DNA from 2 places in the Shewanella sp. GutDb-MelDb genome. Region 1 is predicted to be linked to the other one. Evidence: predicted binding sites of a transcription regulator. Region 1 holds the regulator's gene; the other holds the start of a gene.
What was found. Region 1 encodes sigma-54, which starts transcription at its own class of promoters, with help from an activator protein. Its sites were predicted from a motif close to GTTGGCACGNNNNTNGNNT; they were not measured.
Positions count from the first base shown of each region.

Region 2: CXF82_RS11460 (YggN family protein) is a predicted target of sigma-54. The motif match lies at 9,362-9,380, and genes of this name have one in related genera.

Region 1 is NZ_PJBM01000241.1:3,419-15,818, reverse strand. It holds gene mgtE (magnesium transporter) at 1-368, opposite strand, end outside; gene CXF82_RS15515 (HPr family phosphocarrier protein) at 454-729, opposite strand; gene rapZ (RNase adapter RapZ) at 716-1,570, opposite strand; gene ptsN (PTS IIA-like nitrogen regulatory protein PtsN) at 2,039-2,482, opposite strand; gene hpf (ribosome hibernation promoting factor) at 2,485-2,772, opposite strand; gene CXF82_RS15495 (RNA polymerase factor sigma-54) at 2,803-4,314, opposite strand; gene lptB (LPS export ABC transporter ATP-binding protein) at 4,452-5,183, opposite strand; gene lptA (lipopolysaccharide transport periplasmic protein LptA) at 5,180-5,728, opposite strand; gene lptC (LPS export ABC transporter periplasmic protein LptC) at 5,792-6,349, opposite strand; gene kdsC (3-deoxy-manno-octulosonate-8-phosphatase KdsC) at 6,346-6,897, opposite strand; gene CXF82_RS15470 (KpsF/GutQ family sugar-phosphate isomerase) at 6,899-7,876, opposite strand; gene CXF82_RS15465 (calcium/sodium antiporter) at 7,923-8,882, opposite strand; gene CXF82_RS15460 (ATP-binding cassette domain-containing protein) at 9,058-9,870, shown strand; gene mlaE (lipid asymmetry maintenance ABC transporter permease subunit MlaE) at 9,857-10,642, shown strand; gene mlaD (outer membrane lipid asymmetry maintenance protein MlaD) at 10,704-11,174, shown strand; gene CXF82_RS15445 (MlaC/ttg2D family ABC transporter substrate-binding protein) at 11,192-11,866, shown strand; gene CXF82_RS15440 (STAS domain-containing protein) at 11,866-12,159, shown strand; gene CXF82_RS15435 (BolA family protein) at 12,173-12,400, shown strand, end outside.
Region 2 is NZ_PJBM01000224.1:12,882-25,281, reverse strand. It holds gene proC (pyrroline-5-carboxylate reductase) at 1-670, shown strand, start outside; gene CXF82_RS11500 (YggT family protein) at 706-1,254, shown strand; gene yggU (DUF167 family protein YggU) at 1,254-1,541, shown strand; gene CXF82_RS11490 (DUF4426 domain-containing protein) at 1,625-2,059, shown strand; gene rdgB (RdgB/HAM1 family non-canonical purine NTP pyrophosphatase) at 2,826-3,425, shown strand; gene hemW (radical SAM family heme chaperone HemW) at 3,425-4,561, shown strand; gene CXF82_RS11470 (DUF885 domain-containing protein) at 4,687-6,531, shown strand; gene CXF82_RS11465 (LysR family transcriptional regulator) at 7,096-8,037, opposite strand; gene CXF82_RS11460 (YggN family protein) at 8,490-9,311, opposite strand; gene glsB (glutaminase B) at 9,515-10,429, opposite strand; gene CXF82_RS11450 (50S ribosome-binding protein YggL) at 10,429-10,755, opposite strand; gene trmB (tRNA (guanosine(46)-N7)-methyltransferase TrmB) at 10,811-11,524, opposite strand; gene mutY (A/G-specific adenine glycosylase) at 11,791-12,400, shown strand, end outside.

The DNA of each region.
Region 1 (12,400 bases):
GCACTCATCGACTGCAGCACTTCATTAAAGATGCTGTCTGGTAAGCTTCTAAGAATGTAGGCTAAGTCATCGGTATCCATGCTTTCAGCCGCTTTAGCGACGCGCTCTGGACTCATTTGGCGAATAAGGTTGTCTTTAAGCTCTTCGCCTAACTCATCAAGAATTTCACCTGTGTGCTCTTGGTCAATCAATTGCCATAAAACTTGGCGGGTGCGGGGCGGCGAAGATTCGAGAATAAAGGCGATATCGGTGGCTGCCATATCCTGCAACATATTGCGGACATGAACAAACATCCCGCTACCTAATGCTTTATTTAGCTGATTGAGGCGTTGGTCTGTTGTTTCGTTGTCTAAGACTTCAATCGGCATGGGTCCCTCGCAGGGTCTTTTAAAAGGCGCTTATCATAACGTAAGTAAAGGGGGATAAATAACAAATATTAGGAAAATGGACGGACTAATTATCTTCGTCGAATTTGGTATTGATCAAATGACATATGGCATCTAACGCTGGTTTTGCATCTGGGCCGTTGGCGAGAAGCTGTATGGATTTACCCATTCCAGTTTCTAACATGAGTAAGCCTAGTACACTTACCGCTGAAGCTTGCTTTTCACCTTGAATAATAGTGATTTGGGCATCAAATTCTGAGGCTAAAACCACCAATTTTGTTGCCGCTCTGGCATGTAGCCCGAGCTTATTGCAGATGGTGACTTGCCGTTCAATCGTTGGCATTTTTTAACTCTCTATGGCTAGAAGTGACTTTATGTCGGCCTTTTTTGAAGTGTTCAGCGAGTCGTTCTGTGACATAAACAGAGCGATGCTGGCCACCAGTACAACCAATAGCGATAGTGAGGTAGCTGCGGTTGTTACGTTCTAAATCGGGTAACCAAGTCTCCAATAAATTCTCGATCTGCCAGATAAACTTATTGACTGTAGGGTGCAGATTTAAAAACTCTTGCACGGGTTTATCGAGCCCTGTCATGGGTCGGAGATCCGGCTCCCAATGTGGATTTGGAAGAAATCGAACGTCAAACATAAAATCAGCTTCAGTTGGCATGCCATGTTTAAACCCAAAAGACTCAAACTTGATCATCAGCTCTTTATCGACGTTGCCTAATAAGATCTCACGTACTTGGTCATTGAGATCGTAAATATTGAGGGTAGAAGTATCAATATAATGGTCAACGATCTTAGCGAGCGGTTCCAACTGGCGCCCTTCAAGCTGAATTGCTTCTTTTAATGAAATGTTTGCATGAGACAAAGGGTGCAGACGACGAGTTTCGTTGTAGCGCTTGAGGAGCACTTCATCGCTAGAGTTTAAAAAGAAGCTCAATAACTCCACGCCTTCTGGCAAATTGGTCAGATGCTTAATCCATTCGTTCTCTTTTTCTGGCATGTTGCGGATATCAACACTAATAGCGACTAACTCTGAGTTACCAGAAAGTTGTTCAAGCAGGGTGCCCATCATTGGCAATGGTAGATTATCGACACAATAATAGCCGAGATCTTCTAGCATTCTTAACAGTACTGATTTGCCTGAGCCGGAACGACCAGAGACTAGAACGAGTTTCATCTTTTCACTACCTAATAAAAGTTAGAATTAATGTTTTATAAATGTATACGGGGTGTACAAGATTATAGATTAACTTTTTTCTGGCTTAAAGCAATAGCTTAGGCTAGTTGGTAATAATAAATAATATTGCTGTAATAAATGCCTAGGTCGTTAAATCTTACTGCTTGTATATCGGTAATCTCTAGCGACTTACGGACTTGAGTCCGTCGAGATAGTTGCACTTTTAGGTTTGTTTTTACCGCAGTTTATACATCATTTTGGCGAGGTGGGACGATACGGAGGCAATGCAGTTTAATTATTCTCCACAAATAGCCTATAACACGGCAACAATAGCTTAGGAACACTGGTTTAAGTGTTTCTAAGCTATTCCTACAAGAGTGTGTAAGCGTTTCTCTTTGCTCATGTCTTGTACTTCTTGAACATCAAAAAATGCGTAAAAACTAAGCTCGACAGATCAGAAACCTCTCACTATTGAGTGATTAAGTCGTATAACTCAGATTCACTCTTACTTTTTCTCAACTGCTTCACGATCGCTTTGTCGTTAAGCTTTTCTGCCATTGAAGACAGCGTCGCGAGATGTTGCTCACATTGATCTGCGGGCACTAACAGGGCAAATAATATATCAACCGGTTGCTTATCTATCGAGTCAAAAGATATCGGTGTTTCACATTTGATTAATATGCCCAATGGATGGTCAATATTAGCCAATCTCCCGTGAGGGATTGCTATACCGTTGCCTATACCTGTGCTACCCATTTTTTCGCGAGCCAACAGGCTTTCGAAAATCTCTTGTGAAGAAAGGGTAGGGTACTGGGCAGCGGCAATATCGCTGATGAGTTCCAGTACTTTTTTCTTACTGCCCGGAGTGGCACAGGTAGTGCATTCCGGCTGCAGGATGGTACATAGTTCCATCGTTAGTGTTTGGTCAGCTTCTCTTTGTGTTTAATAACCTGACGATCTAATTTGTCGATCAGGGAGTCGATTGCGGCGTACATGTCCGCATGTTCCGAAGTGGCAAAAACTTCACCTTTTTTCAGGTGAATTCGTGCTTCGGCAATCTGTTGCATTTTTTCAACATTCAATATGACGTGCACATTATTGATCTGATCGAAATGACGTTCAAGCTTTGTAAATTTTTCTTCAACATAACTGCGCAGTGACGCAGTGATTTCAATGTGATGCCCAGTAAGGTTAATTTGCATAGAAAGATTCCTCCAAGTGTCTAATTTTAGTTATAAACTCTTGCGTTGGTTTGAGGGCGGGATCATCATTGCTTCGCGGTATTTCGCGATGGTACGTCGAGCAACTTTAATCCCCTGTTCTGCCAACAGTTGCGCCATTTTGCTATCGCTTAATGGTTTCTGTTGGTTTTCAGCTGCGACTAACTTCTTAATAAACGCTCTAATTGCTGTTGATGAGCACTCTCCACCGTCGTCGGTTCCGACATGACTAGAGAAGAAATACTTTAACTCGAAAATACCTCTAGGGGTATGCATATACTTTTGTGTGGTCACCCTTGAGATAGTGGATTCATGCATCTCTACGGCTTCAGCAATGTCGTTGAGTACCATAGGTTTCATGGCTTCATCACCATATTCGAAAAATCCCTGTTGGAACTTCACAATACAGTTGGAGACTTTTAGGAGGGTCTCATTACGACTCTCAATGCTTTTAATAAACCATTTAGCTTCTTGTAAGTGACTACGAATAAATTGGCCATCTGCTTGATTTTTTTGGCTACGAGCCATCGAAGCATAGTGTTGATTGACGTTGATTTTTGGCATGTAGTCGGGGTTGAGTTCAACCACCCAACGGCCTTTCTTTTTTGTCACTGAAACGTCGGGGATCACATATTCGTCTTTACTTCGCGTGACTGCTAGGCCCGGTCTTGGGTTCAAGGTTTGAATAAGCGTGATAGCATCACGCAGGTCATCCTCTTTGAGCTTAGTCTTACGCATCAATTGCCTAAAATCACGTCCAGCAATCAAATCTAAGTAATCTTTAATGAGCAGGCGAGCATTGTCTATATGGGGTGTTGTTTCTGCATATTGAGCTAATTGGATAAGCAGACATTCACTGAGATCTCTGGCTGCGACGCCGATAGGGTCGAAATGCTGCACGCGTTTGAGTACGGCTTCCACTTCGTCTATCTCGATCTCTGGATCGCCCATTGCTTCAAGAATATCTTCACAATTCTGAGTAAGGTAACCTCGCTCATCAACCGCATCAATAATGGCGGTGGCAATCGCTAGGTCATTATCAGAAAAAGGCGTTAGATTTTTCTGCCATTCAAGATGTTCGTATAAACCTTCAGTGGTTTCGCCTTGGAATGGCATATCATCATCGCGCATTCCGCCGGAGCTTGAATTCGAAGACACGGTATAGACTTCATCCCAAGTAGTATCCATTGGGAGTTCATCTGGCATTGAATCTTGCGTTAATGCATCAGAGGTGTCTACCGCAGCGCTATCCTGCTGTGGATCAACATCTGTGTTACTGCTGTATTCATTGTCGCTATCCGACTCTGAATAGCTGTCAGAGTCACTGGTGGTTCTATCTTCGTTGCTGATAGGCTCGCCATCGGATTGCTCTTCATCTAATTCAAGCAGTGGATTAGAGTCTAATGCTTGCTGGATCTCTTGCTGCAGCTCTAAAGAGGACAATTGCAAAAGGCGAATAGCCTGCTGTAATTGTGGAGTCATAGTTAGCTGCTGACCCATTTTGAGCTGGAGTGACGCTTTCATCTTACCGCTATTCCCTACACTGTAATTAAACGTTGAAGCTCGGTGATTTGACGAAGAGAGCTTAAAGAGTCAACACTTTGATTGTATTCATATACTTAGCTAATGCTATACAATTAAACCCGCATACTGTGGGTTAACTATAGCCTGAATTGTTCACCTAAGTACACTGCTCGAACCTGCTGATTATCTAATATCTCGGCAGGTGTGCCTTCTGCAATCAAATTTCCGTGACTTACGATATAGGCATGTTCACAAACGTCCAATGTTTCACGCACATTGTGGTCTGTGATCAACACCCCTAAGCCACGGCTTTTTAACTGTTCAATAATCTTTTTAATATCGATAACCGATATTGGATCAACGCCGGCAAAAGGTTCATCGAGTAGAATAAACTTTGGGTTGGCTGCCAGTGCTCGAGCGATTTCAACTCTGCGGCGTTCACCACCTGATAACGCCATGCCTTGGCTATCGCGGATATGGGTGATGTGAAACTCTTCGAGTAGGTGTTCAAGTTGCTCTTCACGCTGCTCGTTATTGATATCTTTGCGAGTCTGTAATACTGCCATGATATTGTCACGCACTGAGAGCTTTCTAAAGATGCTTGCCTCTTGTGGCAAGTAGCCAATGCCTTTACGTGCTCGGAGATGCATTGGGTCTAAGGTTAAATCATCGTCATCGATTAAGATCTGACCCTTGTCGCTCTGAACTAAACCAACAACCATATAAAATGTTGTGGTTTTACCTGCACCATTAGGACCCAATAACCCAACAATTTGCCCTGTTTTGACCGTTAAACTCACATCTTGAACAACGGCTCGGCTCTTATAACTTTTCGCTAAATTGCGTACGGTCAGCGTTTTTTGGGTCATTGCTGTTCCTGCTTTTTAATGGGTGCGGCTGGGGTTTCAGGCGTCTCTTCTTGATAAGCTTCAGGCTGAATGATAGTGATCACGCGATCATTACCTTTACCTGTACTTTCTGCGACTAATTTTTGTAGTCCGATATTGTACTTGATGCGGTTACCCGTGACTTGGCTGCCCTCTTGCTCCAAGGTTGCATTACCTAACAAGGTTAAGGTTCTTGTTGCCAACTCATAACGGATCTCTTTCGCACTTGCCATCGCCGGGCGGCCATCTTCCATCATTTGGGTATATGTCGCAGGATTACCCGTAGCCACGAGTATTTTTCCTGAGCTCGCTTCTTTGGAGAACACCCGTAATTCATCAGCCTTCATTTTAATTGAACCCTGAGTCACTTCTACAGGACCAAAAAAGATCACCTGATTATTTTTTATATCAGCTTCTTGGCTGGCAGCAGCAATTTTAACTTCTTGCTTTAAGTCATCGACTTGCGCGTAGCTACTAATGCTAAGCAGACACAACAGACCTGCAAGTATTGATTGATTGTATTTCATAACTTCCTTCTACTCCGCTATTGGGTTGCTAGCATGAGTGAGTATATTTGTTTTTTGAATCGCTTACTTAACATCGTAGATCCCTTCGACTTGACTGATCAACTTTACACTTTGGGCGTTAAGATCAGCATAAAGGCCTGTTCCCTGAATCACAAACTCATTACCAGTGACGTAAATGATTTCATCAGAGGTCATAACCATCGTCTCTAGATCAAGCTCTAAATAGGAGGTAGACAATGTTTGGATCGGCTCTTCTGGACTAATAGAATCGATAATAACATTGTTTTCCAATGAGACCTTACCGGTTAAATTGTTATGGGTTCCTTTAGCCGCGGTTAAACGCCATTGGGCTTGACCATCATCGGGATAGATCAAATAAACCGGGTCAGTGAAGTAAGTCATACTGGCTTCTTCAAAGTGTTCCATGTGCTTGGCGGTGACTTTGCTATTAATGAGACCCGCTTCATTGTATTCAGTGCTGCGCATATCATTGATGATGTAGTTAGGGCGTTCGCTTATATCAATGTCTAACGTTTGGTCGCTTTTTTTAGACTGCACTTGCCAATAAAGGATCAGTGCGGTGCCAAATAAAGCGATAATCGCTAGGGTGACGCGATTCATATGCTCATCCCGTGAGCCGACTCAAACTTACCTTGGCTAAGTAATAACAAGTCTGTGAGCTCTCTAAGGGCGCCATGACCACCATTAATATGAGTTGTCATTAAAGCATGTTGCTTCACGTAAGGGTGGCCATCAGCGACGCAAACCGATAAACCGACCTCTTTCATCACCGGCAAGTCGACCATATCATCACCTATATAGGCAACTTCATTTGGATTGACATTGTAAAGTGCTAATAACTCATTGTAGGGGCTTAACTTGTTATCAACGCCTTGATAAATATGAGTGACGCCGAGTGCTGTCATTCTATCTTCGACAATTTTTGATTTTCGACCAGTAATAATCGCCACGTTAATGCCGCTAGAAAGAACAGAGCGAACACCGTAACCATCTCGAGTGTGGAATGTTTTAAGCTCTTCGCCGGAGTTGCTCATATAGACTAGGCCATCGGAAAATACGCCATCTACATCGCAAATAAGCAGTTTGATTTTGCTGGCGGCTTGCCAAACATCATCGCTAATCGGGCCATAGAATCCCTGTTTAGACATGTTAAATAACTCCTGCTTTCACCATGTCGAGCATGTTAAGTGCGCCGACAGGTTGTTGCTGTGAATTGATGACTATCAAACCATTAATGTTTTTCTCTTCCATCACTTTTAATGCTTCTGCTGCAAGTACATTATCAGTAATGGTGACACAGCCTTTAGACATAACTTCAGCAATGGGGGTGGTACGTAAGTTAACTTCTGCATCAATCACTCGGCGTAAGTCGCCGTCGGTGAATATACCGACTAAAGTGCTTTTCTCATCGACAATGGCAGTCATGCCTAAGCCTTTTTTAGATATTTCGTAAAGCGCATCGGTAATACAGATATCATGCTTTACCAGCGGCAGCTCATTGTCTTTATGCATTACGTCACTGACTTTTAAGAGTAGCTTACGCCCTAAAGTTCCACCGGGATGAGACAGTGCAAAGTCATCTTTAGTAAACCCGCGAGCTTGCAGTAAAGCAACCGCTAATGCATCGCCCATCACCAAAGTGGCCGTCGTGCTCGATGTTGGCGCTAATCCCAGCGGGCAGGCTTCTTCGGGCACTTCAATACAAAGGTGCAGATGGGCTAGCTTTGCCATGTTGGATTCCGGCTTGCCTGTTAACGAAATCATCGGCAGCCCCATGCGCTTGATTACTGGCATTAATGTCAGAATCTCACTCGATTCACCTGAGTTAGAGATAGCAAGGACGATATCGTTTTCGCTTAATACGCCTAAATCACCGTGACTCGCTTCACCTGGATGGACAAAAAATGCAGGCGTTCCAGTGCTGGCTAATGTGGCTGAGATCTTATTACCTATATGGCCTGATTTGCCCATTCCCATAACGATAACTTTGCCGGTGCACTGCAATATTAATTGGCATGCTTGGGCAAACTCATTTGAGTCTACATATTGGTAAAGGTTATCGAGTGCTTTTTTCTCGATATCAATGACCTTGGTGCCCCACTGGCGTAGCTGCTGTTCATCTACCATTTCTTGGTCTCTCTCTAATTTACTGCTTTATAGGTCGCATTCATATTTAAGATAGGAAAAGTAACGCTTGATACGCGACAAATGTAATGAGTAGAACAACGCCATGCCAAGGCTTTAGTTGCCTAGCGCGTCCGCTCAATAATATCAGTATTGCAAGCGCACTGCTCGTTGCAAGTACCATGTAGAAATCTCTCGTGCTTGCCGCGGCATCGACGGCACCTGGCGCGATAATGCCGGGTATGGCAAGTACCGCTAAAATATTAAATAAGTTTGAACCCACAATATTACCGATGGCTAAATCATCCTCTTTTTTCAACACGCCAGCAATACAGGCTGCAAGCTCAGGAAGACTGGTACCCACGGCAATAATCGTCAGTCCGATGACTAAGTCAGAAAGGTGATAAGCCTTAGCAATGCCTACAGCACCTTGAACCATCCAATCGGCTGAAAGAGGTAACAACACCATGCCGATGACAAGCCAAAAAATCGCTTTCTTGGTGGGGACATTTGAGGGAACCTCATTATCGGCATCAATGGCTAACGCATCGCGATTATTATTCGTCAGACCATGCCAAATTAGGTAGCCCATTAATGCGAAAAAGAGCACTAAAAGAGACACGCCTTCAATTCGGGTTAAAAAGCCGTCATATAAAAAGTAACCCACAATGACGGTGGCGGCTAACATTAAAGGGATTTCACGTTTCAGCGTTTGTGAACTGACGGAAATAGCCCCGAGTAACGCTGTAATACCTAGAATGAGTGTGATGTTAGCTATATTGGAACCGAGCACGTTACCAATGGCTGTATCTGTCATGCCTTCCATTGACGCGGTGGCGGCAACAAACATTTCTGGTGCAGAGCTGCCCATAGCCACAATGGTTAAGCCTATTAACATTGGTGGAAGGCCTAAGTTGCGTGCAAAAGCTGCCGCACCGTATACAAACTTATCTGCGCTCCAGACTAAAGCACTTAAGCCAGCCACTAACAAAAATATATTAAATAACATCGATTCTAGGTATTTGAGGATATAGCCGCGTATTTTCGCTGTAATTTAACAAAAATGAAAGTATTGAGACGAGATAGTGTTGATTTGGTTGTACCTGATTGTTCAATTACGTACAATTTCTCCCTTTCCAGTACGGAAAAATGGATGTTTCTTAATTTGAATGCAGGGCTCATGCATGACTCAAAACCATAACTCATTGGTCGAAATCCAGAATATGGCCTTTAGCCGCGGCTCACATGTCATTTATGAAGACATCAGTCTATCGATCCCTAAAGGCAAGGTTACTGCAATAATGGGACCTAGTGGCATAGGGAAAACCACCTTACTGAAATTAATCGGTGGTCAGCTCACGCCAAGCAAAGGCAAAGTACTTTTTGATGGCATCGATGTGCATCAATGCAGCCGCAGCCAATTATTTGTATTGCGTAAGCGCATGAGTATGCTGTTCCAAAGTGGCGCACTATTTACGGACATGAATGTGTTCGATAATGTTGCGTTTGCGCTTAGGGAGCACTCTGGTTTACCTGAAGCGATTATTCGCCGCATCGTGTTAATGAAACTCGAAGCGGTTGGACTGCGCGGCGCCGCCCCGTTAATGCCAACCGAGCTTTCAGGAGGAATGCAGCGCAGAGCTGCCTTGGCTCGTGCCATCGCCTTGGAACCGGAAATCATTCTTTATGACGAACCGTTTGCAGGACAAGACCCTATTTCAATGGGGGTTTTGGTTAAATTAATTCGTGAACTGTCCGATGCACTTAACCTGACTTCAGTGGTGGTGTCGCATGATGTGCAAGAGGTGCTAGGCATTGCTGATTATGTCTATGTGCTGGCAGATAAAAGAATTATCGCTCATGGCACCCCCGAAGAACTGCGCTTGGCTGACAATCCGCAGTTAACACAGTTTATTGGCGGAGAACCAGACGGGCCGGTGCCGTTTCATTACCCTGCACCGGACTATAAGAAGGAGCTGCTAAGTGGGCTTGATTAATCAAATCGCTAAGTTGGGTCGTGGTGCTATTGATTTAGTGGTTGGTCTTGGTCAAGCGGGACTGATGCTATGGGGTGCGATAGCGCATCGCCCAAGGTTTAGAAAAGGTACGCCGTTGCTCATCAAGCAATTGTATGTGGTTGGCGTGCAATCAATGGTGATTATTTTAGTATCGGGGCTCTTTATTGGCATGGTATTAGCGCTGCAAGGCTATAATATACTTGTTGGCTTTGGCACTGAAGAGAGCCTAGGACCCATGGTCGCCTTGAGCTTATTGCGTGAATTAGGTCCTGTAATTACCGCACTATTATTTGCCGGACGCGCGGGCTCAGCATTAACGGCTGAGCTTGGCCTAATGAAAAGCACTGAGCAGCTCTCGAGCCTGGAAATGATGGCGATTGATCCGCTACGGCAGATTATTGCACCGCGCTTTTGGGCGGGAGTGATAAGTTTACCTTTGTTAGCATTAATGTTTACCGCCATAGGTATTTACGGTGGTCATGTTGTTGGCGTTGAATGGAAAGGGATCGATAGTGGCGCCTTTTGGTCAATATTGCAGTCTTCAGTTGAATGGCGAGAGGACATTGTTAACTGTATTATAAAAAGTGCATTGTTTGCGGTGGTAGTGACTTGGATAGCACTTTATCGCGGTTATAATGTGGTACCTAATCCAGAAGGGATCAGCCGAGCAACAACCCAAACGGTAGTGCAGTCTAGCTTGGCAGTGTTGGCGTTAGATTTTTTGCTGACAGCGATGATGTTTGGCAGCTAGCGTAAGATTGCAAGCATGTTAATTATTGTTTAGATTTATTGAATAGAGTGGTAAATGAGTTATGTTGACACGGAAGAGTGAGGTGTTAGTCGGCCTATTTTTATTGTCAGGATTGGCAGCGTTTTTAATATTAGTTTTCAATGTTGCCAATGTAGAAGTAAAAACAGGTGACAGTAGTTATTCCCTCCACGCCAAATTCAGCAATATTGGCGGTTTGAAAGTGCGTTCTCCAGTGAAGGTAGGTGGCGTGGTGGTTGGCCGAGTTAGTGCCATCACTTTGGACCCAGAAAGATTGGTCCCTATCGTTACGCTCTCGATGGATAAGCGCTATCAGTATTTCCCAGAAACGAGCACGTTATCGATCTTAACATCCGGCTTATTAGGCGAGCAGTTTTTAGGGCTGGCCCCAGGTTTTATGGATGACGATGTTGAGATGTTAGCCGATGGTGACAGTATTGACGATACCCATTCGGCATTGGTATTAGAAGAGCTGATTGGCCAGTTCTTATATAGTGCAGGTTCAAAAGATTAGTGGTAGGAGTAATGGATATGTTGAATAAATTTTGTCGCGGATTGATGCTGGTTACAGTGGCGTTTATGAGTCTTAGCGTGCAAGCGGCTGATACCGAAAATAGTACCGATGTTGAGATAGATAAAACGAACCCTTATACAATGGTTGAGGCTGTTTCTAAAAAAACATTTGCGCGCTTTAACCTAGATAGGCAGTTGATTGCTGATAATCCTGAGCATTTAAAGGTTATTGTTACCGAAGAGTTGATGCCGTATATCGATTATAAATACGCCTCTTATAAAGTGTTGGGTCAGTACTTACGTGACACTACAAAAGATGAACGTACTCGCTTTGTTGAGGCTTTTAGAGGTTATTTAGTCTCAACGTATGCACAAGCGTTTACTGAATATACAGATCAAACGGTTAAATTTAATCCTGCTAAAGATTTTTCCGGCGAGAAGATGGTCAACGTTAATGTTAGGATCATCGAGAAAGGGCGCCCTGAAATCAAGTTACAGTTTAGAGCTCGGCGTTTAAAAGATGATACTTGGAAAGCATTTGATCTTGTTGCCGAAGGTGTTAGCTTATTATCTTCAAAGCAATCAGAGGTCACTAACTTGGTTCGTCAAAAAGGCATCGAAGCAGTGATCGAGATGCTCATTGAGCGTACAGCGACTCATATTGATTTAAACCCGAGTGAGCAGGCCAACTAGTGGCAAGCTTTCAACAGCAAGGTATTATTTGTGCGATTAGCGGCCGCTTAGATCAAGATGCCGTAATCAGTCTATGGAATGACAGACGTTGCTTATTGGATGTCGACACTGCTTTTTTACAGTTATCGGACATTGAATATTGTGACAGTGCTGGAGTGGCATTTTTACTCGAATTAGTCAGTGTTTTTGCCGCAAAAGGTGCTAGCTTGAAGTTGATTTCAGCTTCAGAGCAGCTTAAGAAATTTATCGTATTATATGATTTAAACGACTTCTTTTATGAAGAAGCACAGTAAGGTGAATAGTTCCATGGAATGTAAAGATATAGAAGCGATCCTGTTAGAAGCATTATCCTTAGAAGAAGTAAAAGTGACTCAAGAAGGGACTCATTACAAGATTGTCGCCGTCGGTGATTGTTTTGACGGGATGGGGCGCGTTAAGCAGCAACAGACAATTTATGGTCCATTAATGGCTCACATTACTAGCGGTGAGTTACACGCTATTACGATTAATGCATTCACGCCAACACAATGGAAG
Region 2 (12,400 bases), on a different contig from region 1:
CATTAAGGTGACTAACGATAATGTTGGCGCCGCTGCGACGGCCGATGTCATCGTATTGGGTGTAAAGCCTCACTTAATGCAGCAGGTTGGCGAGCAATTAAGTGGCCTTGATCTTTCAACTAAATTAATTATTACTATTGCTGCAGGCGTGACAGCCAAGCGTTATAGTGACTTTTTCAAGCAAGAGATCAAATTAATACGTACTATGCCTAATACCCCTACTCAGATAGGTGTAGGCTTAACAGGTTTGTTTGCTGGTGATGATATCTCCGCCGACAACAAAAGCTTGTGCGAGACGCTCATGGCAACCGGTGGCGAGGTTATTTGGGTAGACAAAGAAGATGACTTAAATCAGGTGATAGCATTAGCAGGAAGCTCACCGGCATACTTCTTTCTATTTCTAGAATCTATGGTTGCAAGCGCAGTAAAGGGGGGGATGCCGGAAGCTAGCGCAAGAGAAATGGCGCAACAAGCGGCATTAGGTGCTGCATTGATGGCCAAACAAAATCCTGACTTAAGTTTGGCGCAATTACGAGAGAATGTAACTTCAAAAGGTGGCACTACGGCGCAAGCTGTGGCAACGTTTGAAGAGGGAAATTTAAGAGCGCTAGTCGATAATGCAATGACAAATTGTATTGCGCGGGCTCAAGAGATGGCAAAACAGTATTAATTCCTTTTATTTAACGTGAAAAGTAGAGTAAACAAATGAATGCATTTAGTTTTCTAGTAAGTACAGTATTCGATTTATACCTGATGGTGGTCATTTTACGGCTCTGGTTACAATTCGCTCGTGCCGATTTTTATAACCCCTTTAGCCAGTTTATTGTTAAAGCCACTCACCCCATTGTCGGTCCTCTAAGACGCGTGATCCCATCGTTCGGCAATTTTGATAGCGCGTCATTTGTCCTGGCGATCACGGTCGTTATCTTAAAATTTGTTCTGCTAACCTTGATGGCAGGTGCAGCGCTAGACGTACCTAATATTTTACTTATCTCTTTAGTGTCGGTGTTTAAAGAAGCAGGTGTGTTGCTATTTTGGATGCTTATTTTACGAGCAATATTAAGCTGGGTAAGCCAAGGACAAAATCCAATTGAGATGGTAATGAGTCAGCTTACTGAACCTCTATTGGCCCCTATACGCCGTATGTTGCCCCAAATGGGTGGATTAGACTTGTCATTACTGGTGGTGATGATAGTGCTTAATTTCCTCAATATCTTGCTCGCCCAATATGTACCATACTGGGCCAACGTATAGTGGTAGCAATAACGATGCAGCAGGGAAACCTGCTGCTTCAGCTTTATATCCAACCCAAAGCGAGTCGTGATCAAATTGTAGGACTTCATGGTGAAGAGCTCAAAATAGCGATTACCGCACCACCTGTTGACGGAAAAGCCAACGCGTACCTAACCAAGTTCCTCTCTAAAGCATTCAAAGTGCCTAAGGGTGATATAACGATACTCAAAGGCCTGATGGGCCGACACAAACAAGTTTTAATCCACTCTCCTAGGTTGATACCACCAGCAATACAAAACCTTTTGTAACCGTATACTTATAAGAAGTTTAAGGCGTTTATCGCACTTAAGTTCTATACTAGTAACAAAGCTATCACCTAAGGAAAGCCCATATGTTCCGCTCTCTAACAGCCATTTTATTGCTAAGTTTGTGCCTCATCAGTAGCGCATTTGCTGAGCAAAAACAAAAAGTCGGCAACTACGATATTCATTACGTAGCCCTAAGTAGCACCTTTTTAACACCCAGTATTGCCAAGTCTTACGGTATTAAACGCAGTAGCTATACTGGGATCTTAAATATTTCGGTGTTAGATACGAATGTAGACGGTAACCCTGCGGTGCCTGTTGAAATTACCGGCATAGCCAATAACTTACTTGATGCACGTGTTGAATTGAAATTTAGAGAGATACGTGAAGGCGACTCTATCTACTATATTGCAGAAGTCCCTTATCGAGATGATCAAGAGATCAACTTCAACATTGCTTTAAAACATGGCTCGAAGCTCAATACACAACTTAAATTTAAGCAAAAATTTTATGTAGAGTAACGCTATACCAGTTGCATTAAATATGAGGGCGAAAATGCCCTCATTATTTCAGCGCCCTTGCATATAACTACAGCACACCACTACATTTTCTATACTTAAACGACTTCAACCTACTCACTTCAACGTTTCCTTAGAGCAAGACAAGAAGCAACATATGTCTAAATACATTCTTGATAAATACCACCACAGACCGTGGATATATCGGGAATGCAGCAGTCATTAACGGCCTAGAACGCGGTCATGTATCGACATACTGAATCCTGCCGCTTGAAGTTTTTTTGGCTATATAGCCTTCGGCAGTTTTAGTCATATCAGCATCGATAGTTTAATTTCTGGATTCTAGCGATACCTTCCGCAACAGAGTCAATCAGTGGCAATGACAAAATGGTCTTAGGGGCTGTTGATCTTTCGAGCTTAGTTTTTGTTCGACTCTTTCCCGTAAAGAATAATGATTTTAGTACAAGGCTTGAGCGATGATGTTTAGCTGGCTAAGCGAAAAGCTCGTAACGCACGCTTGTAGTAAAAAAATAGAAGTATTGAAACGAACTCTAAGGGCCGCGCTTCTTGGCTATTTTTACGGTGTTGTAGGCTATTTGTGGAGAATGACTAAACGACATAGCCTCCGCCTTGTCAAAATAGCCAATAAACGGCGGCAAAAACAACCGTGAAAGATCTACAGCCCCTAGTATCAGCACATATATAATGCAATTAATGGCTCGGTTCGCTATTATTGCGGCCATATTTTCAGACACCTTAAAGGTCTTCCATGAATCAAATCGTCCTTGCTAGTGGCAATAAAGGTAAGCTCAAAGAATTTTCAGAACTAATGGTTGATTACGGTGTAGAGATCCTCGCCCAAAGCGAGTTTAACGTCTCAGAAGTGGCAGAAACCGGCACCACTTTTGTTGAGAATGCGATCATTAAGGCACGCCATGCTGCAGAAATAACAGGCCATGCAGCTATCGCTGATGACTCTGGTTTAGAAGTTGATTTCCTACAAGGGGCACCTGGGATCTATTCAGCGCGTTATGCGGGTGAAGGTGCGAAAGATCAGCAAAATTACACCAAGTTACTTAACGCACTAGAGAACCAGTCACTGCGCGGCGCTCGCTTTCAATGTGTATTGGTCTACATGCGTCATGCAAAAGACCCGACACCCATTATTTGCCAAGCGTCATGGGAAGGCACTATAGGCTTTGCTCCGCAGGGTGAAAATGGCCATGGGTACGACCCTATATTTATCCCCGCTGAACACCAATGTAGCGCCGCCGAGCTTAGCAGTGATGAGAAAAACCAGTTAAGCCATCGTGGTAAAGCGCTCGTTTTGCTTATTGCTGCAATGAAACAACAAGGTATCTTTAACTAATGTTAATCCTGCCACCATTAAGCCTATACATTCATATTCCTTGGTGTGTACAAAAATGCCCCTACTGTGATTTCAACTCTCATGGTCAGAATGGCGAGTTGCCACAAACTGAATATGTAGACGCGCTTATTGCCGACTTAAAACAAGATCTTCAGTATGTTCAAGGCCGACAGTTACACACTATTTTTATTGGTGGCGGCACGCCCTCTTTGTTTGACGCAGCGCAAATACAACGCCTTCTCGTTGAAGTTGATAAACTTATTAAGTTTAAAGACAATATAGAGATCACCATGGAGGCTAACCCTGGCACCTTAGAGCATGATGATTTTATTGCCTACCGCGAAGCGGGCATCACACGTTTGTCTATCGGGGTGCAGAGTTTTTCCAGCGACAAGCTGAATTTACTCGGGCGGATCCATGATAAGACAGAAGCTGAAGTTGCGGCACAAAAAGCAAAAGTATCGGGTTACCAAAGCTTTAATTTAGATCTAATGCATGGTTTACCGAACCAGAGCTTTGATGAGGCTTTAGCCGATATTGAAACCGCTGCTGCATTGGCACCGCCACATCTATCTTGGTATCAACTGACTATAGAGCCCAATACGCTGTTTCATTCCAAGCCACCTCAACTGCCTGACGATGAAAAACTATGGCAGATTTACGAGCAAGGGCAAAAAAGGCTTGCCGAGCTTGGTTACGTTCAATATGAAATATCTGCTTATGCTAAAGAAGGCTTCCAATGCCAACATAACCTTAACTACTGGCAGTTTGGCGACTACTTAGGTATAGGCTGTGGCGCACACGGTAAAATTACTCAGCCAAGTGAAAATCAAATTTTGCGTACCGTTAAGATTAAGCACCCTAAAGGTTACCTTGCTGCAGATAATTACACCTCTGATGTCACTATCGTTGCAGAGGAAGACAGACCGCTTGAGTACTTAATGAACCGTTTAAGGTTAATGACACCTATCCCTAAAGTTGAGTTTGAACAACGTACCGGGTTAGATCGAAAAGTATTAACGGATGGAATTGAGCAAGCTTGTGCTAAAGGATTAATGACTCAAAGCAGCGACCATTGGCAGCTAACGCCCAGAGGCCATATGTTTGTGAATGACTTATTGTCACAATTCCTATAAACCTTTGAATAGATTAGTTATAACTAAATAAAATAGCTTGATAGACACATTTTCTAACACTTAGATCAAAACATTAACTCTAGGCTTCTTTAGGATAACAATCATAATTCTAAGGAAGTCTAAAAATGCCCATAAAAACAAAAATAAGTTTTATCGCCCTGTCCCTTTCAGTTTGCTTAAGTTCCGCAGTATATGCAGCACCATCACCAATCAATTATGCAAGTCCAAGTGAACCTGTCGCTCAAAAAGCCAATAGTGAATCTGAAAAAGCCAATGCGCTGTTTGAAAGTATTTTCATGGAAAACGTATTAGCCAGCCCTATATCACAAACCTATTTAGGCATAAAAACAGATTACGATAAATGGGATGAGATGAGCGACGCAGCAACTGATGCTGACTTAGCGCGTACTAAAAAGCATTTAACCCAACTAAAAATGCTCAAAGTAGCTAAGCTTGATAGGCAGACAAAGCTTAGCTACCAGCTACTAACACAAAAGCTTGAGCAAGAGATCAAAGACGATCAATGGCGTTACCATAGCTACCCAGTTAATCAGATGTATGGTGGCCATTCACAGATAGCTTCCTTCCTCATAAACCAACATCAGATCAGCGATATAAAAGACGCTAAAGCCTACATTAGCCGCTTAAATGGCGTGTCAAAGCGTCTTGCTCAACTGCAAACCACATTAGAAATACGTGCAGATAAAGGTATTATCGCGCCTAAATTTGTATTCCCATATGTCATTTCCGATAGCAAAAACATCGTTAAAGGTGCACCTTTCGATGAAGGCGAAGACAGTGCTTTATGGGCTGACTTTAAGCGTAAAGTCAATACGCTGTCGATTAGTTCAGCTGAACAACAACAGCTTCTCTCAGCAGCAAAAGAGGCATTAGTCGATGAGGTTAAACCGGCATACGACAAACTTATCAGTTATCTGGTTAAGCTTGAAACCAAAGCAGATACTCGCGATGGCGCTTGGAAATTACCTCGGGGTGAAGAGTATTATAACAATGCTTTAGAGCGCACAACGACGACGCATATGAGTGCCAATGACATTCATAAGTTGGGACTTTCTGAAGTAGCTCGAATTCAGAATGAAATGCGTGACATTATGAAGAAAGTTAACTTTGAAGGTAGCTTACAAGCATTCTTTACCTTCATGCGTGACGACCAACAATTCTATTATGCCGATACCGATCAAGGCCGTCAGGCCTACTTACAAGAAGCTATTTCACTCATTGATACCATGAGTAGCCGTCTTGATGAAGTGTTTAAGGTAAAACCAAAAGCACCAATGATTGTTAAGCAGGTCGAAGCATTTAGAGAAAAATCTGCCGGTAAAGCCTTCTATAACAACCCTTCACCAGACGGAAGTCGTCCGGGCACCTACTACGCTAACCTTTATGATATGAAGGCGATGCCAAAATACCAGATGGAAGCTCTTGCTTATCATGAGGGAACACCTGGTCATCATATGCAGATAGCTATCGCTCAAGAGCTTGAGGGTGTGCCTAAGTTCCGTAAATATGGCGGCTATACTGCTTACATTGAAGGATGGGGATTATACAGTGAGTACTTCCCTAAAGAGATGGGCATGTATGCAGATCCATATTCTGATTTTGGTCGACTAGCGATGGAGCTATGGCGTGCATGTCGCCTCGTGGTTGATACAGGTATTCATGCTAAGAAGTGGTCACGTGAAGAGTCAATAAACTACTACGTGTCGAACACACCCAACGCCGAGTCTGACGCCGTTAAAATGGTCGAAAGGCATATTGTGATGCCATCACAAGCAACCGCCTATAAAGTCGGTATGCTGAAGCTACTTGAACTAAGAACCAAAGCACAAACAGCGCTAGGTGATAAATTCGATATCAGAGATTTCCATACTGTAGTACTGCAAAATGGCCCAGTGCCTCTTGATGTACTAGAAAGTGAAATCGACCTTTGGATAGAGCAGAGTAGCTAAAACAAAGCGGTTACTGTGATATGCACAGTAACCTATTTCACTTAAAAGAACGCATTAAAAAAGCCACTTATGATAGTGGCTTTTTTATGTCATCTAGAACGATAAGCATTATCTAACGGCTTTCAAACTTTCACTTATGCGAGTCAACAGATAAAATTGCTGGCTACAGATAGCATTGAACCACTTAACAGAAAAATACCCCGGTAAAAGCCGGGGTAAACCAAAACTAGGATGATGGTTTGAAGGCTAGCATTGTTTTAGTTCTTACACTTCAGCCAGCATTGAATCAAAACTGCGTTAAGCTGATCTGTATAGCACAATAAAGAGGGGTCATTCTCAACTCTGCTATAGGACTCAAATCATTTTGAACCAACTGGCTCCAATTGTATTAAATTAAGAACAAACTGCAACCTAAACAATAAAAACCAGCATTAGTAGCCACTAAATTGGCACTGACTAAACAACGGCCAGTGCAACTTAACCATCTGATTTGAAATACTTTATATTAACTTACAACTAACAGAGATAAACATTGTTCTAAATATAAAACAATGTTTTCTATATTTACTTACGTTTTGCATACAATTCTTTATATGGGTCATCCCAATAAGGTGGGCTACCGATATGATCTTTAATGAAATCGATGAATGCGCTGACCTTTGGTGCTAAATGTTTACGTCTTGGATATACGGCTTGTAAAGGCAGATGATTGGTCAGTTGCCACTCATCAAGTAATGGCACTAACGTGCCCTGAGCAATTTCATCTTCCAATAAATAACTGGCAAGATAAACCACACCTAAGCCACTCACTGCTGCTGTTTTTAGCGCAGGTGCATTATCGACTCTAAAGTTGCCCGATACGCCTATCTCACAATAATCATCGCCTTGCTTAAACTGCCAAACACTATGCTCATGCCACTCACCTTGATAAACAAGACAGTTGTGATCGACCAGCTGTTCAGGTCGGTTTGGCATACCATGTTGCTCAATATAAGAAGGAGAGGCTGCCAATAAGAACTGACATTTCATCAGTGGTCTTGCAACCATGCCAAGAGGTAACTGCTCAGACATCGTCAGTAATAGATCTAAGCCTTCACTGACTACATCGACCTTGTGGTCAAGGAGGCTGACTTGCAGTTCAAGCTCCGGGTGTCTTGCCATAAATTCTGGTAAAGCAGGAATGATATGCATAGTACCAAAAGACTGTGAGATACCCACCTTCAAGACACCACGAGTAGCATCATTTAGGTTATGTACGCTGGCAACAGCCTGATCTGCATCTCTTAGCAGCTCTTCACCTTGCACATAGAGCAAATGACCTGCTTCAGTCAAACTTAAACTACGAGTAGTACGCTGAATAAGTTGAACGCCAAGCTTATGCTCAAGATCTGCGACCTGAGTACTCACTTTTGACTTAGATATTCCTAACTTTCGTGCCGCAGCGCTAAAACTGCCCGCTCGAGCTACATGAGTAAAAATTGCGATTGGTTCTAAAAGTTCTAACATGTAAATCGCCTTAAGGTGTTTACGAGAGTAATAGTACTTCCATCGCTAAGATAAGCCACCAAGGCCAACAATACCTTATAGAGCAATACCTTAAGAGAATATATGTACGCTAGCGTAGAGTGATGATTATTCAACCAAAAAGTGGTTTTTGTTTTTATTCTTAGAAGTATACCAAAAAAAACTTAGAACTCATCATATATGTACTTTTGTACTAGCATGTAGTGAGCATTCATACTGGCATACAGAACAATAGGATAGCGTTAGATAAGAGGATACAGAGTCAGTTTCGCTTGCTGCTATCGATTTAAGGCACGGTCAGTTAAGACGTTAGCATAGGGGAAAAACGAAAACCCCTGCACAAAGGTGGGATGCAGGGGTTGTTGCAATTTAGCTCAGCAACACAAGAACTATTTTTACCAAGGAGTTTTGGATCTAAAAATAACGATTAATGTTTACTCACGCATTTCTTTGTTTGCCGTCGCTATCAAAGAGTACTTTGCTAATTCAGGTATTTGAGTGTGTAGCTCTTTCTCTAATACCACTAAAGACTTAAATCTCTTACAGAGCTTTTCACCACGAATTTCAAGATCTTGTGCTTGCCCTTCCATTTGCAGCTCTATGTCATCGCCGATTGATTCCATTTTGGTTGAAAATGACTCCATTTTCTGCTCAAACGAACCGCCTTCACCCGACATCATTTCGCTTCCTAGCGTCATCACCATAGTGCCGATAGAGTTTTGGGCTAGCTGCTCCATCTCTTGCTCAAACTCTTCTCCAAATGCATTTTCAAGCGAAGACTCGGTTGCACCAAGGTAAAATGTGTCACCATGCTGATAGGCCACATTTTCAATGCGCTGTTGCAAACCATCCATCATTTCATCAATTTTAGCGCCAGTTGCATCACCTAACAAAGGAGTCAATGCCATACTCACCGCTGTCGAAGCCATTGCTACGGCATCATTAACAAGCTCGATAACCTCGGGAATTTGAGCAGAAACCTCATCGGCGTATTGGTTTACCAATGCTTGCTGCTGTTTGTTAAGCGGTACTTGTTCACCATTGACAAAAAGCTTATTCATTTCAATTCTGTACTGTTCTTTACCGACTTCACTTACGGTCAATTTTTTCGGCTCAACGGTAACGTCGTAATTTAACGATACTTCACATTCATTTTTAAAGTGCTTATCTGAATCTTCATTTGCATTAACTATTTGCACACTAGAGGCTGACAGTAGTACAGCGGATACACCAACAGAGGTAAGTAGTCTTTTCATTGCTTTAGTCCTTTATCGCTTTGTTAATATCATGTTATATAGAATAGATAATGCACGTAACATGCCAAAGAACATAAGTCATTATTATAAAAGGATTAGTGGAATTAATGGTGTGACTTTATTGATAATAAGATAGGAATAATTAGCCAATACTACGAACTATTGGCTAATTATTACATTAGCAGATGAGTTAAAGCAGGAAATTAAAAAATTGAACGACCAAGCGTTTGGCAAAGTGTCTCTAGCGCGGCAGTTCCAGCAAGAGAGTTACCATTAGCATCGAGTTCCGGTGACCATACACAAACAGACATATCCCCTGGAATAACGGCAATAATACCTCCGCCGACGCCACTTTTTCCGGGCATACCAACGCGATAAGCAAACTCACCAGCGCCGTCATATAAACCCGAAGTGGCTAACAAAGCATTTAACTGCCTAGTTTGTACCGGTGTGATCAGTTGTTTTCCTGCGAGGTTTTTACCTCTGTTAGCGAGGTATAACATTGCTTTAGACAGATCAGCACAACTCATTCTCAAAGAGCAATAATGAAAATAACTCTTAAGAACGGTATTAACGTCATTATTAAAGTTACCGAACGACTTCATCAAATAAGCGATAGCAGCATTACGCGCACTGTGTTGATATTCAGAATTAGCAACGACTTTGTCGTAACCCACTCTTGGATTGTCACTGAGCTCACGTACAATTTCTAACATTCGCTGCTTTGGCGCACCTAACCGACCTTGCAACAGGTCAGCAATGACCAAGGCACCCGCATTAATAAATGGGTTTCTCGGTAGCCCTTTTTCTAACTCAACTTGCACTAGAGAATTAAAAGATTGTCCTGATGGCTCTTTACCAACACGTGACCAAATTTCAGGCTCTTCGTAATGCATTAACGCCAGTGTTAAGCTAAATACTTTTGAAATACTTTGAATTGAAAAGGGCTCGAGATAATCTCCAGCCCCTATCGTGACACCATCTCTGGTGGTCACGGCTATACCCAGTTTATTAGCATTTACCTCAGCAAGAGCAGGAATGTAATCTGCAACTTTACCCTTACCTAAAAGAGGTCGTACTTTCTTCACGACCTCCTCAAGTAATGCCAATTCAGGCATTAGCTCCACCAAATATCGTATAGCTCACCGATTTCGACATCTGCAACAGGTTGGCCTTCGAAGAAGGTTTTAACTGCAGCTCGGTCTTCATCTGTACATTTACCGATATCTTGAGTAGCAATAATACCTTCCCACTCTTTATGTCCGCCGCCATGGAACCCAAGATCTCTAGGTTCAATAATTGTCTCGATGAACTGATCAACAATTGAATCAATCTGCTCTTCAGTTACAGACTCATTGAAAGTCCAGTTTGTATCGAATCCAAACTCTTGAAACTCATCAACGCGTAACTTTTTACGTAAACGACGACTGCGATTAGCTGCCATGGTGGAACTCCTCAATGGTGATAAATAAAAACTAAATTAACGAACTATATAACGCTTAGACACGCTCAAACATAAGGTCCCAAACGCCATGACCTAAGCGATGACCACGTGCTTCGAACTTTGTTAGCGGACGATGTTCAGGACGCTCAACAACATCACCTGTCGCCGATTGGTTTTTATAACCAGGCGCACTGTTCATGACTTCTAACATGTGCTCACTGTAGTTTTCCCAATCTGTCGCCAGATGGAACACGCCACCCACTTTAAGTTTGTTGCGGATAAGCTCAGCAAAAGGTGCCTGTACTATTCTACGCTTATGATGACGTGTTTTGTGCCACGGATCAGGGAAGAATAACTGCAACCTTGCCAAACTTGCATCAGCAAGGCTGTTTTCTAACACTTCAAGCGCATCATGATGATACACGCGCAGGTTAGTCACCCCAGCTTCTGCCGCGATAGACAAACAGGCGCCAACACCCGGCTTATGTACTTCAATACCGATAAAGTTTAACTCTGGAGCCGCTTTAGCCATTTCAACTAATGAAGCGCCCATACCGAAACCGATCTCAAGCACGGTGTCAGCTTCACGACCAAAAACCTCGACTAAATCGATAGGTTCAGGCGTATAATCTAGGCCCATGGCTGGCCATTGTTGCTCCAACGCTTGTGCTTGCCCTTTTGTAAGGCGGCCTTCTCTTAATACAAAGCTTCTTACTTTGCGAAGGTATTTACCTTCTTCATTGAATTCAGCGGTTGTTACTTCGCTCATTTTCGCCCTCGCTTAAGATAGCTATTAATTTTAAAAGAAAGGCATTATCCAAAGTTAGACCTTTAGCGCAAGCCTTATTGACGCAAAATTATACCCATTATTTCAGTTTGTGCGAGTTACAGAGCTACTTTTACAAAAAATACTCGATTAACGGGTCAATCTAGCGCTATTTCACCAGGCTCCCTCACGTTGACAGCAAAACCGGCCCCCTTATCAATGAACAACTGCAACTTGTTTAAATCGCCACTGGTAGTTACACTGCGGCGATGAAAACTACCCCACTCTTTTCAGACCGAATTATTAGTTGGTACGATGTCCATGGTCGTAAGCAACTCCCCTGGCAGCAAAGTAAAACCCCATATAAAGTATGGATATCAGAGATTATGTTGCAGCAAACCCAAGTTGCCACGGTTATTCCTTACTTTGAAAAGTTTATCGCGCGCTTCCCAAACATCGACACTTTAGCGTCAGCAGACCAAGATGAAGTGCTGCATCACTGGACTGGCTTAGGTTATTACGCCAGAGCACGTAACCTTCATAAAGCCGCCCAACAAATAGTTGAGCAACATCAAGGTATTTTCCCTGTCGATTTTGATGACGTACTGGCATTGCCAGGTATAGGTCGCTCGACAGCTGGTGCCGTTCTGTCGTTATCGCTTGGATTAAATCACCCCATCCTTGATGGCAACGTAAAACGTGTGCTTGCAAGGCATGGCAAAATCGAAGGGTGGCCTGGCAAAAAACCGGTAGAAGATAAACTTTGGCTGCTCACGCAGCAATTAACGCCAAACGTAGAGATTCAAAAGTATAATCAAGCAATGATGGATATCGGCGCAACAGTATGCACTCGCTCTAAACCCAATTGCCCAGCTTGCC